2 regions of the Clostridium sp. AWRP genome follow, and region 1 is predicted to be linked to the other one. Evidence: predicted binding sites of a transcription regulator. Region 1 holds the regulator's gene; the other holds the start of a gene.
The links. Region 1 encodes Rex, which represses fermentation and respiration genes when NADH is low (regulators of the CRP and FNR family bind a similar motif). Its sites were predicted from a motif close to ATTGTTAANNNNTTAACAAT; they were not measured.
Positions count from the first base shown of each region.

Region 1 (7,574 bases):
GTATACCATTTTATTAAGATAATTTTCAACGAATATTAAAGAAGCTGTACCAAAAATCTGATACAGCTTCTTTATTCAATATATAATTATTTTTTCAGATATTCATCTATAGCCTTAGCAGCTTTTTTACCTGCACCCATTGCAAGTATTACAGTAGCAGCACCTGTTACGGCATCTCCACCTGCATATATTCCTTCTCTTGTAGTGAGCCCAGTCTCTTCTTCTGCTATTAAGCATTTACGCTTATTCATTTCAAGTCCCTTTGTTGTAGTTGATATAAGTGGATTTGGTGAAGTACCAAGGGCCATAATTACAGTATCTACATCTAAATCAAATTCTGATCCCTTTATTGCAACTGGTTTTCTTCTCCCAGATGCATCTGGTTCTCCAAGTTCCATCTTAATGCAGCGTATTCCATTAACCCAACCTTTTTCATCTCCTAATATTTCTACAGGATTAGTTAAAAGATTGAATTTAATTCCTTCTTCTTTTGCATGGTGTACTTCCTCTGCTCTTGCTGGAAGTTCTGCTTCAGATCTTCTGTATACTATGTATACTTCTGCTCCAAGTCTTAGAGCTGTCCTTGCAGAATCCATAGCTACGTTTCCGCCTCCTACTACAGCTACTTTTTTGCCTGCTTTTATAGGAGTTGCATAATCATCTCTATATGCTTTCATTAAATTACTTCTTGTCAAGAATTCATTTGCAGAGAATACTCCATTTAAGTTTTCTCCAGGTATTCCCATAAACCTTGGTAGTCCTGCTCCTGAACCTATAAATACAGCATCAAATTTCTCTTTTTCTACAAGTTCATCTATAGTAACAGTTCTTCCTATTATTACATCTGTCTCTATTTTTACTCCTAATTTCTTTACATTTTCAACTTCATGTTTTACTACAGTATCCTTTGGAAGTCTGAATTCTGGAATACCATATACAAGTACTCCTCCTGCTTCATGAAGTGCTTCAAATATAGTAACGTCATATCCAAGCTTTGCTAAATCTCCTGCACAAGTAAGTCCTGAAGGACCACTCCCTATAACAGCTACTTTTTTGCCGTTTTTAGGTAAAGTCTTAGATAGATCGATATTATTCTTCCTTGACCAATCTGCTACAAATCTTTCTAGCTTACCTATAGCAACCGCATCACCTTTTTTGCCAAGTACACATTTTCCTTCACACTGAGTTTCCTGAGGGCATACTCTTCCACATACAGCAGGAAGTGCACTTGATTCTGATATTATTTTAGCAGCTTCTTCAAAATTTCTATTTTTTACCTGTTCAACAAACTTAGGTATAGCTATTGTAACAGGACAATCAGTAACGCACATAGGCTTTTTACAATTCAAGCATCTTGAAGCTTCTTTTACAGCCTCTTCTTCAGTGTACCCTAGGCAAACTTCATCAAAATTAGTAGCCCTAACTTTAGGATCCTGTTCCTTTATAGGTACTCTTTTCATTCTTTCAAATTTTTCTTCTGCCCTACACTTTTTGCCTTCTCTGCTTCCAGTGTCCCCTTCTTCTGCTTTCAGAAGTTTCTTTCCTTCTTCAGTCTTATACATAGCTTGTCTTCTCATAGCTTCATCAAAATTTACAAGATGACCATCAAATTCAGGACCATCTACACAGGCAAATTTTAATTCTCCGCCTACAGTAACTCTACAAGCTCCGCACATTCCAGTTCCATCTACCATTATAGTATTTAAACTTACTATTGTTTTAATTCCATATTGTTTTGTAACTTGAGTTATAAACTTCATCATTATCATAGGTCCTATGGCAACTACACAATCGTATTCTTTCTCTTTCTTGTCAATAAGTTCTTTTAAAAGATCTGTAACAAAACCTTTATATCCATAGCTTCCATCATCAGTTGCTATATATAAATTATCGCAAATTGGTTTCAATTCGTCTTCAAATAGCAGATAATCTTTTGATTTACATCCAACTATAACATCTGCCTTTACTCCATGTTCATGAAGCCACTTTACTTGTGGATAAACTGGTGCAGTACCTACACCACCTGCTACAAACATTATATTTTTCTTCTTAAGTTCTTTAAGATCCATCTCTACAAGTTCTGAGCAATGTCCAAGTGGTCCAACAAAATCTTCAAAATACTCTCCCACTTCATATTTAGCCATTTTTTTAGTTGAAGCCCCTAATGTCTGAAATACTATAGTAACTGTTCCTTTTTTTGCATCATAATCACAGATAGTAAGAGGTATTCTTTCACCTTTATCATCCATTTTGATTATAATAAATTGTCCCGGTAAACAGGATTTTGCAACTCTTGGTGCCTCAATATCCATTAAGAATATGTTTGGTGATAAATTTTTTTTGTTAACAATCTTGTACATACTTTTATGCCATTTTTTTAGTACATAAATCATAAGATCTATGCCTATTTCCCTTTTCATAGTGTTCGATTTTGCTAATTAGCTACTTTCGTTCGGTCTTCCACTCCGAGGGCGTAAATTCGGATGAAATTCACCCTACAGCATCAGTAAATACCCCCCAATAAGATACATCTGATTAAACGGCTTTTTGCCCCTTTCTCAACTCATATTTGACCTAATATAAACCTATATAATTATATCATATAATTATGAAAATTGCACAAGAAAACAATTACAATATGCTAAAAATATAAACTATATTCATAATATTGCTCATTTTTTATAAATATTTATAATTTAAATTTATTTTCTAACAAATGAATTTTTTAACTTAAAGAATTCATTTAAGTTTTTAATCTATATCATTTAAAAGACATGTCAATGTTAATAAACTATCACTTAAATGAACATTTTCAATCTTTATGTCTTCTGGCGTAACCAAATCTACAGGAGCAAAATTCCAAATACCTTTAACTTTGTTTTTGACTAAAATATCACAAACCTTTTGGGCATTATTGTTAGGTACACATATAACTCCTATATCTATACTATTTTCTTTTAAGTAATCATCTAAATAATCTATATCCCTTATCTCGATATCCCTAATTCTAATACCTATAAGTTTAGGATTTATATCAAAAATAGCTTCTAACCGAAAACCTATTTTTTCAAATCTAGTATAGTTAGCTATAGCCTGCCCTATATTACCTGCACCTATTATAACAGTCCTATAAGTTTTCGTAAGACCAAGTATATTGCATATTTGACCGTATAGTTCACCTACGTTATACCCATATCCCTGCTGTCCAAAGTCTCCAAAACAGTTTAAGTCCTGCCTTATTTGTGAAGCTGTGAACCCTATTTTTTCACTTAATTCCTTAGAGGATATTCTATCTACGTCATTTTTCATTAAATCCATTAAATACCTATGGTATTTTGGCAATCTCTTTATAACAGCCATTGATATATTCTTTTTTTTATCCATACTACACCTTCTTCTATATTCTTTGATTTCTCTTAAATACTTTTTGATTTTTAGAATACCATTATTGTATCTAAATAAATTACTTTGATATATATTTAATTATCCTATTCATACAGACATAAATCAATACATTTATATGTAAATTATATTAATTATTTACATGTTTTATACAACATAGTACTCACCTTTTTTAGTTACCTTTTAACATTTATAAATAATGAGCATTAACAACCATTGTTAATTTGCCTACATTACCAATCCTTACAAATGTACTTGAAAGTTAACTAATTATAATTTCTTTTAAAAATAAATTTAAAACATCAATTAGTCCATATTATAATTTTCTAATTATAATTATAACATAGGACTACAAAAAAGTTACTATACATAGTAAAATGTTAATGATTAAGGAAGGTGTTACTAATGGTTGTTTTAAGTTGCAATAATATTCATAAAAGTTATGGAGTAGAAATTATACTTGAAAATATAACTTTCAACATAAATGATGGAGAAAAAGTGGGATTAATCGGTCCAAATGGAGCTGGCAAATCCACCTTATTTAACATTTTAACAGGTAAAATAAATTATGATAGTGGAAATTTATTTATAGATAAGGCTAAAACAGTAGGATATCTAACTCAACATCTGTCATTGGATTCTTCAAATACTATATATGACGAGATGCTTACTGTGTTTCAGGATCTAATTAATTTAGAAAATAAATTGAATAAATTAGAAACCTTGATGAACGAACCTTACGATGCCAAAAATGAAGAATATAGAAATAAATTGATAGATAAATATACCACCTGTTCAGAGCTTTATACAAACAGAGGTGGATACACCTACAAAGCTGAAATAAACAGAGTTTTAAGTGGATTAGGTTTTCAAGAAAATGAATTTCTCGATCCTATAACTGTGCTAAGTGGTGGGAAAAAAACAAGGGTGGCACTTTGTAAACTGCTTTTATCTAAACCTGATATCATTCTTTTAGATGAACCTACTAACCACCTGGATCTAGATGCTATAGAATGGTTAGAAGAATATTTAAAATCCTATAAAGGTACTATCATAATAATATCTCATGATAGATACTTTTTAGATGCTATAACCCAGTCAACTATGGAACTCATAAACGGTCATATAAATTTTTATAACGGAAATTATACTACTTCTTTGGAGTTAAAGCAAAAAAATTATGAAGTCCAGTTAAAAGCTTATAATATACAGCAAATAGAAATAAAAAAGCAAGAAGAAATCATTGAAAAATATAGATCTTTTAACAGGGAAAAAAGCATAAAGGCAGCAGAAAGCAGACAAAAGAAGTTAGACAAAATTGACAGACTAGCTGCTCCTGACAAAGATGAAAAAATTAAAGGCATAACATTTAAAACTCAGATAAACAGTGGAAATGACGTACTCCACGTAGAGAATTTAAGTAAAAGTTTTGATAAAAAGCTATTGTTTAAAAACTTAAATTTTGATATAAAAAAAGGAGAAAAAACAGCTTTAATTGGTGAAAATGGTAGAGGCAAAACTACATTTTTTAAAATAATTTTAGGCAAATTAAAACAGGATGATGGTCTTTGCAAATTAGGCAAAAATGTACTGGTAGGCTACTACGACCAAGAACAATCTGACTTAAATATTGAAAAAACAATTATAGACGAAGTATGGGACAGTTTTCCAAAACTTACCACTACAGAAATAAGAAATGCTCTAGCCAGCTTTTTATTTACAGGAGATGATGTGTTTAAAAAAATATCTTCTTTAAGTGGTGGAGAAAAATGCAGGATAAATCTATTAAAACTCATATTGTCTAAATCTAATTTTTTACTTTTAGATGAACCTACAAACCATCTTGATATAACGTCCCGTGAAGCCTTAGAAGAAGCTTTATTAAACTACAATGGTACCGTGCTTGTAATTTCCCATGATAGATACTTTTTAAACAAATCCGTCAATAAAATATATGAATTAAATGAGAATGGTGCAAAAGAATACTTAGGTAATTACACCTATTATGTGGAAAAGAAAAAGAATCCCTTAAGATTTGAAATGGAAGAAGAGCAAAGTTCAAAGACTAAAACTCAAATACAACATGAGAAAAAAAAGAAAAGAGAACTTGAAAAGTCTAAACGTGAAAAGAAATCTAAAGTTAGAAACATTGAAGAAGAAATTTCAAATTTGGAAGATCACGTACTTGAACTTCAGAAGAAACTGTGCCTAGAGGAAGTTTATTCTAATCCTGAAAAAAGCAGTGCTGTAAATAAGGAACTTTCAGATACACAAAATGAAATAGACACTTTATATGCTGACTGGGAGAAAATGTTATAGATTTATAGAATTTCAAAATAAAAATAAACTTATGCTCCGAATATTTTTACAACCACAAGCACGATTAAATATTTTGATAAGTCTAAGCAGAAAATTCACAAAAACCTAAGGACTTTTGAAAACTCGTACCTCAGACAATTCAAAAGTCCTAAGCTTTTTCATAAATTTTCAACTAAGACTTATATACAAAATATTTAAATGTACTTGTTTATTGTAAAATATTTCTACGCATAAGTTTATTTTTAAATTAGAAACAGCTATAAATTGTTGATATCTACACATTAAATGTAGTTTTTAACTTGAATTTAAAGTACATTCAAAGAATTACAAACATATATTTAAATCAATTTCTCAGGGATAAATTTAGAGGAAATCTTTTTTATCAATAGATAATCAAGTACTAAGAGAACACCACCTGCTATAAGCATTACAATATTATTTAGTAAAAGTATACCTGTCATTTGAGCTACTAATAGAAGAATCACTGGAATAACAAGAAGGCCGCTTACCTGCTGTGCTTCCTGGAAGGTTTCTGACTTTGCCGATACCATAACAGTAAATGTTAGTGATAATAAATTGATTGCAGGTGAAATCCAAAGTATGATTATGAGCCATTTTATGTCTGGAAAAATAAGTCCTCTAAAATAGATAAAACCACCTATGTTACATATAATGCCAAAGGCTATAAATGAAATGAAAGTCACGATGTAAGATGGCACAAAAACGCCTAAAATCTTAGCTCTAAGCAGTTGTTCCATTGATATTGGTGTATAAAGTAGAGACTCCAAAGTTTTATGCTCTTTTTCTCCAACAAAACTACTGGCTCCAATAACTCCTGAACACATTATTGGAATTATGAGAAAATATGATGGAAACATAAAGTCTATACTTACTTTTATTAAAAGCTTAGCTGGAGTATATGCTGCATATTCAGGAGGCAATTTTCTTAGGAGAGGAGTCATTTTTGTAAGCATACTTGAATCATTTCCAATAAAGTTCGCACCAATAAGTATTCCTAATGGTATGATTACAATCAAAATAATCGGTACAATAGTCATAGGCATAATAACACGTTTTGAACTTGTTATTTCATTTATATCTTTATAGATCAATGCTTTTTCACTTATATTCATACTCTAACACCCCCAGACTTATAAAGTTACATCATTAGATGTGCCTTTTATATATTTAAAGTAAAGTTGTTCTAGTGACCATTTCTTCTGCATCGCCTCGTAAATTTCTCCACCACTTGTCAGTATTCCTTGTATCAAAGTATTTACCTCCTTGTCTCCTAAAATAGATTTGCTATATATATCATTACCTTCATGGATAAATCCAAGTTTTTCCGAAATATTTTTTCCTCTAATTTTTAATTGAAGAGCTGCATTTTTCCTTAAAGCAAGTTCCTCAAATGTACCTAACCCGAGGATACTACCATTATTTATAAAACCATATAGTGTGCAGATATCTTCAGCATATTTTAATTGATGGGTACAAAGAAATATTGTAACCTCGTTTTCCTCTGCAAGTTCTTTTATAAGCCTTGTAACATTTAGTGCATTTTCTGGATCTAAACCAGAAGTAGGTTCATCAAGAAATAAAATCTTAGGATTATGAACTAATGCTACAGCCAGAAAAAGCCTCTTTCTCATTCCCGTACTGAAAGATTTTATCTTCCTGTTTTTTACATCTAATAACTCCAGCCTCTTCAGTATAAAATTAGTACGTTCATTAAGCAATTTTTCACTCATTCCATGCATTTTGCCAAAAAATATAAGATTCTGCTCAGCAGTAAGGTTTTCGTAGCAGGAAGAACTTTCAGTCATAACTCCACATAATCTATGAATCTCAAT
Region 1 is NZ_CP029758.2:3,963,579-3,971,152, forward strand. Features, by position in the region: gene DMR38_RS18535 (bifunctional dihydroorotate dehydrogenase B NAD binding subunit/NADPH-dependent glutamate synthase) at 87-2,420, opposite strand; gene DMR38_RS18540 (redox-sensing transcriptional repressor Rex) at 2,752-3,384, opposite strand; gene abc-f (ribosomal protection-like ABC-F family protein) at 3,808-5,721, shown strand; gene DMR38_RS18550 (ABC transporter permease subunit) at 6,060-6,854, opposite strand; gene DMR38_RS18555 (ABC transporter ATP-binding protein) at 6,873-7,574, opposite strand, start outside.

Region 2 (7,574 bases), 960 kb from region 1:
TGCTAAGCAAAAATAGAGGAATTCTCGCAAAGTTTAAAGATGCAGATTCACTGGCAAAGGCTGTAAATTTCTTATTAGATAACCCTATTAAACGGCGTAATATGGAAAATTCGACCATGAAGTTAGGCATAAAAATGAGATGGCCTTCTGTTGCAGCACAATATGAAAATCTATTTGCTTCTGTTATAAAAAGCAGTGAAATTGCAACTCAGGTGGTGTAATATATGATTACCTTTGAAGAAAAAGATTGTACGCCCCTTTTTATCATGACTGATGATACCGGAATGATACAGCACAGTGTATTTTCAGTTCCAGATCCGAACTCAGGATACACTACAGATGATAATGCAAGAGCTCTCATTACAGCTGTAATGCTGTATGAAAAATTCAAAAGTGAAAAGTATATAAAATTAATCTTTACATACACTTCATTTTTACTCTATGCTCAAAATAAAAGGGGAACCTTTAAAAATTTTATGGATTACAATAGAAATTTCATTGAAGAGGAAGGCTCTGAAGATTGTTTTGGAAGATGCCTGTGGTCACTAGGATATATGTTCCAATCAAAAACTATTCCATCCTCTATAAAACATGCAGCTGAAAATATGATATCAAAAGCCTTACCCAATGTAAAATCATTGTCTTACATTCACAGTAAAGCTTACTGCCTTTTGGGACTAAACTTTATTTACAGCGAACTTTTAGAAACCAGTTCTACATTTAAAATTTCAAAGCATACTGTAAAAGAAGATATAACTATGCTTTCAGATTCTCTTGTAGAAAATTTTAAATGTTACAGTAGTGATTCCTGGAAGTGGTTTGAAAATAATCTCACTTATGCTAATGGCATATTTCCCTGGTGCCTTTTAAAAAGCAGCAATACATTAAATAGTAAGGAATATTTAAATATTGCTCTAGAGGCTTTAAATTTTTTAGAACAACATTGTTTTAGAAAAGGTTATTTCAAACCTATAGGAAACAATACCTGGTTTAAAAAGGGAGATTCTCACCCGTCTGAATTTGATGAACAGCCTTTAGAAGCCTGCGGAACAGCCCTCATGTATATGGAAGCTTACAAATTACTTAAAGACGCAAAATACTTGGATAAAGCAAAATTATGTTATGAATGGTTTTTAGGTAAAAATTCCGCCAAAAAATCACTTGTAGATAGTTTTACAAGAGGAGGCATGGATGGAATAATGGAAAATGAAGTAAATTCAAATCAAGGAGCTGAAAGTATCATAGCAAAAATACTAACAGAGCTCCTTCTCTCAAAATATATAGACTTCTAAGTAAAAAATCAACTTATATTGCGTATAAGTTGATTTTTTACTTATATTCCTTATTTATATTGCTTTCCTAATTCATCTGCAGCAAGTATAGCAGAATATACGTCCTCCTTTGTAACTTCAAATGGCATATTATGCATAGTGTCATTTTCAGCACAGGAAATTTCAGCTACTTTCATTATGTCTTCATTATTTACTTTCTTAATACCCAAATCATTTAATGTAATTGGAAGACCAACCTGCAAGCAAAAATCTATAACCTCTTCTATTTCTTCCATAGGACTGTTTTCAAGCATCAATTGAACTAAAGCTCCAAAAGCAACTTTTTCTCCATGATATAATCCATGACATTCCTTAAGTACTGTAAATCCATTATGAATAGCATGGGCAGCTGCAAGTCCACTGCTTTCAAATCCAACTCCACTTAAATAGGTATTTGCCTCAATTATATTTTCCACAGCTTTAGTTGGGACTTTATTTATAACCGCCATTTTAGCTTTGAGACCATCTTCTAAAAGCGTATCATAGCATAACTTTGAAAGTGCAAAAGCAGCTTTTGTAGCCTTTCCGCCTGACATAGTAACAGCCCCTGATTTGACACAAGCCCTTGCTTCAAAATAAGTAGCTAATGCATCTCCCATACCCGAAACTAAAAGTCTTACAGGTGCTTTTGCAACTATAGATGAGTCTACCAGTACAAGATCTGGATTTTTAGGAAGCGCCAGATATTCACTAAATACCCCTTCATCTGTATATATTACAGAAAGTGCACTACATGGAGCATCTGTTGCTGCTATAGTTGGAACTATTACAACTGGTATTTTGGCATAATATGCTACAGCTTTTGCTGTATCAAATATTTTTCCTCCTCCTATACCAATTACAACATTATTTCTATTTTCTTTTAATTTTTTACACAATCTATCTATTTCATTCTTGGAACATTCTCCATTAAAAGCTTCAAATGCTAACGAAGAATCCTTTCCTTTAAAACTTTCTTCTATTGTACCTCTTGTTCTCTTAATTCCATTTTCACTAGCTATGATAAAAAAACTATTTCCAAGATTTTCAACGTAGTTAGATATATTTTTAAGTTCGCCGTTTCCCTGTACATATTTTCCCGTAGAAATAATAATTCTTGACATCTTTAACCACTCCTAATCTTAGTTATTTTTTTAACAAAATACACCTGTATTATAACATTAAACCTTCTGTTATAAAAGTTAAAAATATCCACAAATATATTATATTTGTGGATATTTTACTACTTTCTCTTTATTCTATGCTTCTGAGGTTTTAAAGTAAGTTCTGTTACTACCAAGTTAGAAGGTTCCTCAAGTACCCATTCCACTACATCTGCTATATATTTACAATTTATATAAAAGTCTTCGCTGCTATCATCTTCACTGAAATTTGCATTTCTATAGAAATTTGATTTCGTCATATCTGGATGTATTGTTATTATTTTTACACCTGTTTTTCTCACTTCACTAAAAAGGCTTTCAGAGAAATGAGTTAACCCTGCTTTTGTAGCAGAATAAGCACAGCCATAAGTACTTATCTCCTTTGCCGTAACTGATGATATATTTATTATAATTCCTTTATTTTTCTTAAGCTGCCTCATCAGTATACTACTGAGTACCATAGGTACTTCTAAATTCACTGTTATCATTTCATGTATCTTTCTAGGATTTAATTCTTCATGTGGGCCAAAATATCCTACTCCACTATTATTCACAAGTAAAAATATTTCATCTTTGGCCTTTATTTCATCTATTCTCTGGAAGAATTTATTTGTATTTGTTATATCACAAATTTCTCTTATAAAATTGGGGCTATCAAATTCTACCTTGCAAAAATCTCTACCAAATCCATAAACCTTATAACCCATATTCAGCAGTTTCTGAGCTATTTCAAATCCTATACCTGAAGAAGCTCCCGTTACAATTGCCGTTTTCATCCTTACACCTTCTCTATAATTTTGTATTGTTTTTATTGTACAAACACTTTAGATTTTTTAACATATTTGCAAACCAGATCATATACAAAATTCACCAAAAGCTTATGGTGCTGTTCTGAATAACTGCAGGTTCCATCTTCATTTTTAAATGGATACGCCAGTAATAGCGATTGTGGATTCATTTTCTCCATGTTCTTCAAATAATCCTTTCCAATTCTAAATACACCAATGCTCACATCCTGTATATTTTCTTCCGGAATAACCCTGAATGTACCTTCTATACAATCTTTATAATACTTTTCCCAATTATGTACATATAACAGTGGATCAAAACAAACTCTCACCTTCCATCCTCTATCTACAGCACTTTTAATACTATTCAATCTGAGCTTAAAACTTGGAGCACTCATTTCATATTTCCTGCAAATTTCTTCCGGTGAAAGAGTCCATGCAAGTATCACATTATCCTGCGGTACTACATCTTCTATACTTTTGAAATTGGAACTTTTAGTTCTTACCTCTATTTTTAAATTATTATGATTTTCTGCAAACTGTATCCATTTTCTAACAAAACCTGTTATATTTTCAAAGGCCATAAGATCCGTATCGTAAGATATACATAAATAAACGGAGTGCTTTTTTAGAATACACTCCACCTGTTTGAAAACATCTTCCAAATTCACAAATAGAACTATATTTGCAGAAGAATAAACTCCTTGCAAATAACAATACTCACAATTATACAAGCAATTCATAATAGATGAAGTATAATAAAAATGTTCGTTTCCAAAATCATCACATACTCTTGCACCTTCGTAAATTAAGTTTCCGTCATTTCGTGCAAGTATTAGTTTAGGAGACTTTTTTTGCACCAGAAAATCTTGATTGTGTCTACAAAATACATCTTTATAATGATTTATTTTTATAACATCGGATTTTTTAAACTTAGACAGTATCCTCTTTGTATTTTTATTTTCAATAACCCCTTTTTCCACATAAATATGAGAAAAACTACATAAGTTCAAGCTGCTGTACAAGTTTTTCAAAATACATCTTCCTCTCATATTTAGTCTTACAGTAAATCTGTGTAAAGGGCTCAAGAGCTAGGATTAAGTTATCATTTCTAACCTTATATCCTTTAGCTAACTTCCTTAACTGATGCTGCATAGAAACAGATAAATTAAAATTGCATACTATTTCATTTATATAGTTCATATCCTTTTCATCCAATATATCCTTAGGTTTTGCACATTCGTGTTCGATATCCTGTATCCAACTACATATTTCATCTGACTGTTCAAAAATTAATTCAGTAACCTTTTCTGAAGTTACATTTGTTCCATCCAAATAGTCAGATACTATCTTCAAAGAATAAATTCTATGGGGCGGCATAAATATAGATACCGCTTGAAAAAAAGCAGCCCCTTCCATGTCTACAATGTCCCCTCTTATTTTTTCTAGATCATTTTTATCTAATATTTTTGCAAAACTTTCCAAACATGCCTCTTTAAAAGGATGTTTAAATATCATGTCAGGATAAAAATCCTTATCCGTAATGTTATCAATTATTTTATTACAAAGTACTGATGTGCCAATTTTAAAAGTTCTATCTTTACTTCCACAAACGCCTATATCTATAAAGGTATCGTATTGATCAGCTTCAAATTTAGCTATAATATATGCACAAGCAGAAGCCATATTTATTGCTCCAGTTTTACTTACTATAAGTACAATTTCTTCATTTTTAAAAACTTGAAATTTATTTACGGAATTATCCCTTTTTAAATCAAACCTTTCTATAAATGGCTTTGCCTCACAATGTAATGCTGTTACTATAAAAACCATATTTGCCTCCCTGTTGCCACTGTATTTATAAATAATTATACTTTAAATATACACTGAAGTGTATTAAATATCTATTACTTTATCCCCCTGCATAAGTACCTTTTTATTTTATAGTTCCAATCTTCATAAACTTCGCCATAGTCTTCTTTTACAAATTCTAAAAATTCATCTAGTACTCCCAATTTATCTAATCCTTTCATTAAATGTCTTGGATAATCGCAGCATTTGGAATAATTATTTTTAGGATCTATTACTTTTATGGAAGAATCTTTACATAAATATAAGTCCTTACACCTTATATCCAGTTTAGTAAACTTGAGTTTCTGAAACTCTTTAATAAGATTAATAATGTTCTTTGCAACTTTTTCATTTAACCCATTTTGTTTAATGTAATAATCAAGTCTCTCTCCTTTTGCATAACTTCTCACAATATAATAAAGTCCATGACAATATATTTTAGGAAAATACTTGCTCTTACTAGTTTTTTGTAATATGTTATATTCACTTCTGCAAACATATTTGCTTTTAAATATTTTAATCACTTTACTATTATCTTCTAATAAATAAACAATTCCATTATGCCCACATCCTAAAAAATTTGCCCTCCTAAGCATGTTTTCAGCTGCATTATCTAATTGAATATAATATCCATCTCTTTTCTTCATAAATATACCTTTCTATATTGTTCTTAGTATATTGTATGAAACTATATTTTGTAACATGAGTATTTAAAATCAAGTATCTTACGATAATATATAATATTTTTTTACCTGATTTTAAAGCCTTTTGGAAAAAGCAATCCAAATAAGAAAGAAATCAAATTTATTCCAATAACACATATAAATAAAAGATGTAACCCTGAAATCAAAGATTCCTTTATCATTTGAAGTGAAACACCACTATTTGAAATGGATGAAGAATAAAGATTGCTTGGATTTATACCTTTAATTCCTATATTTTGAAAATACTTTATTATATTTAAATTAAATATAGTGCCGAATATGCTCACGCCTATAGTTTGTCCTAAATTTCGAAGAAGAATATTTGATGCCGTAGCTGCTCCTCTCATAGCATAATCTACAGAATCTTGCACCACTATAGTGACAATTGTAAAAGTACCTCCAAACCCAAAACCCATTATAGAAATACACAATATAATCCAAGGTAATGTTGAACCTACACTAAAAGTCAATAAAATAAAACTGGAAAGCAACAATATAATGGAACATATTAAAATTATACTTTTTTCCTTATATATAGTCAGCCATTTTGAAAGAACTATAGAAGATATAAGCCAGGTAAATGACATAGGGGCAATACAAATACCTGAAACAGTTGCTCCAAATCCAAGCACATTTTGAATATAAATTGGCATATATACATCAATTGCGATTAGCGAAGCTGATACTAAAAAGCCTATTATACTGACAATTATGTTGACTCTTGTAAATATTCTAAAAGGCATAATAGGTTCCTCTGACTTTTTTTCCACAAAATAAAATACAAACATAAGTACTAAAGCTGTACCTATGCATATAACTGGGTAAAGCAGGTCAGAAGAACTTTTTTTCCCCACACTTAAAAATCCATACAGAATAAGTACTATAGAGGTAGTTAAAACCAGGGTTCCCATGTGATCTATTCTTACTTTTCTCTTCTTAAAATTCTCCTTTAAATTATTTTTAAGAAGCACTATAGAAATTATTCCGAAAGGTATATTTATAAAAAATATCCAGTGCCAGGAGAGTGTGTCTATTAGAAAGCCTCCTAAGAAAGGACCAAGTAGACTGGCAATTCCCCATACTGTACCTACCCATCCTTGAATCTTTGCCCTTTCAGAAGCAGCAAATAAATCTCCAACTATAGTATATGTTACTGTAAATATTGAACCTGCACCTATTCCTTGAAGAGCACGAAAAGCTATAAGTGAATACATATTCATAGATATTCCACATAAAAAACTTCCTAATAAAAATATTGATATTCCCACAATTAGGGTATTTTTTCTTCCGTATAAATCTGACAATTTACCATATATAGGCGTAGTTATAGTAGAAGTAAGTAAGTACATAGAAAATATCCAGCTCATTAATTCAAACCCATTTAAGCTTTTCACAATAGTTGGAATAGCCGTAGTTACAACAGTTCCTTCTACTGCACCAAGAAATGTAGCTAGCATTATTGCAATTATTATATTTCTGTTTTTTGACTCCATATTAAATCACATCCTTTAGTAAGTACCGAAATTTGTCCTTAAAAAAACCTCAGGTTTATTAGGCATTTTCAAAGAAATAAAATATTCGTCGCATCTTTGACTTGTTATTTTCTTTCAAATGCCTTATAGTCCTGAAGTTTAATTCAATATCCTTTTTTTCAATCTTTTAATTTTATCTTAATTCCACGTCCTATCTCCTTTATAGTAGGTAATATTCCCTCAAATTGCTCTGGAATATTTTCACTTAACATATATTCTGCATTTT
Region 2 is NZ_CP029758.2:3,003,821-3,011,394, forward strand. Features, by position in the region: gene DMR38_RS13725 (glycosyltransferase family 4 protein) at 1-221, shown strand, start outside; gene DMR38_RS13730 (glycosyltransferase) at 225-1,292, shown strand; gene DMR38_RS13735 (glycerol dehydrogenase) at 1,343-2,434, opposite strand; gene DMR38_RS13740 (SDR family oxidoreductase) at 2,554-3,249, opposite strand; gene DMR38_RS13745 (spore photoproduct lyase family protein) at 3,282-4,295, opposite strand; gene DMR38_RS13750 (hypothetical protein) at 4,261-5,094, opposite strand; gene DMR38_RS13755 (serine/threonine protein kinase) at 5,169-5,759, opposite strand; gene DMR38_RS13760 (MDR family MFS transporter) at 5,861-7,309, opposite strand; gene DMR38_RS13765 (PDDEXK nuclease domain-containing protein) at 7,468-7,574, opposite strand, start outside.
Region 2: DMR38_RS13735 (glycerol dehydrogenase) is a predicted target of Rex. The motif match lies at 2,453-2,472, and genes of this name have one in related genera.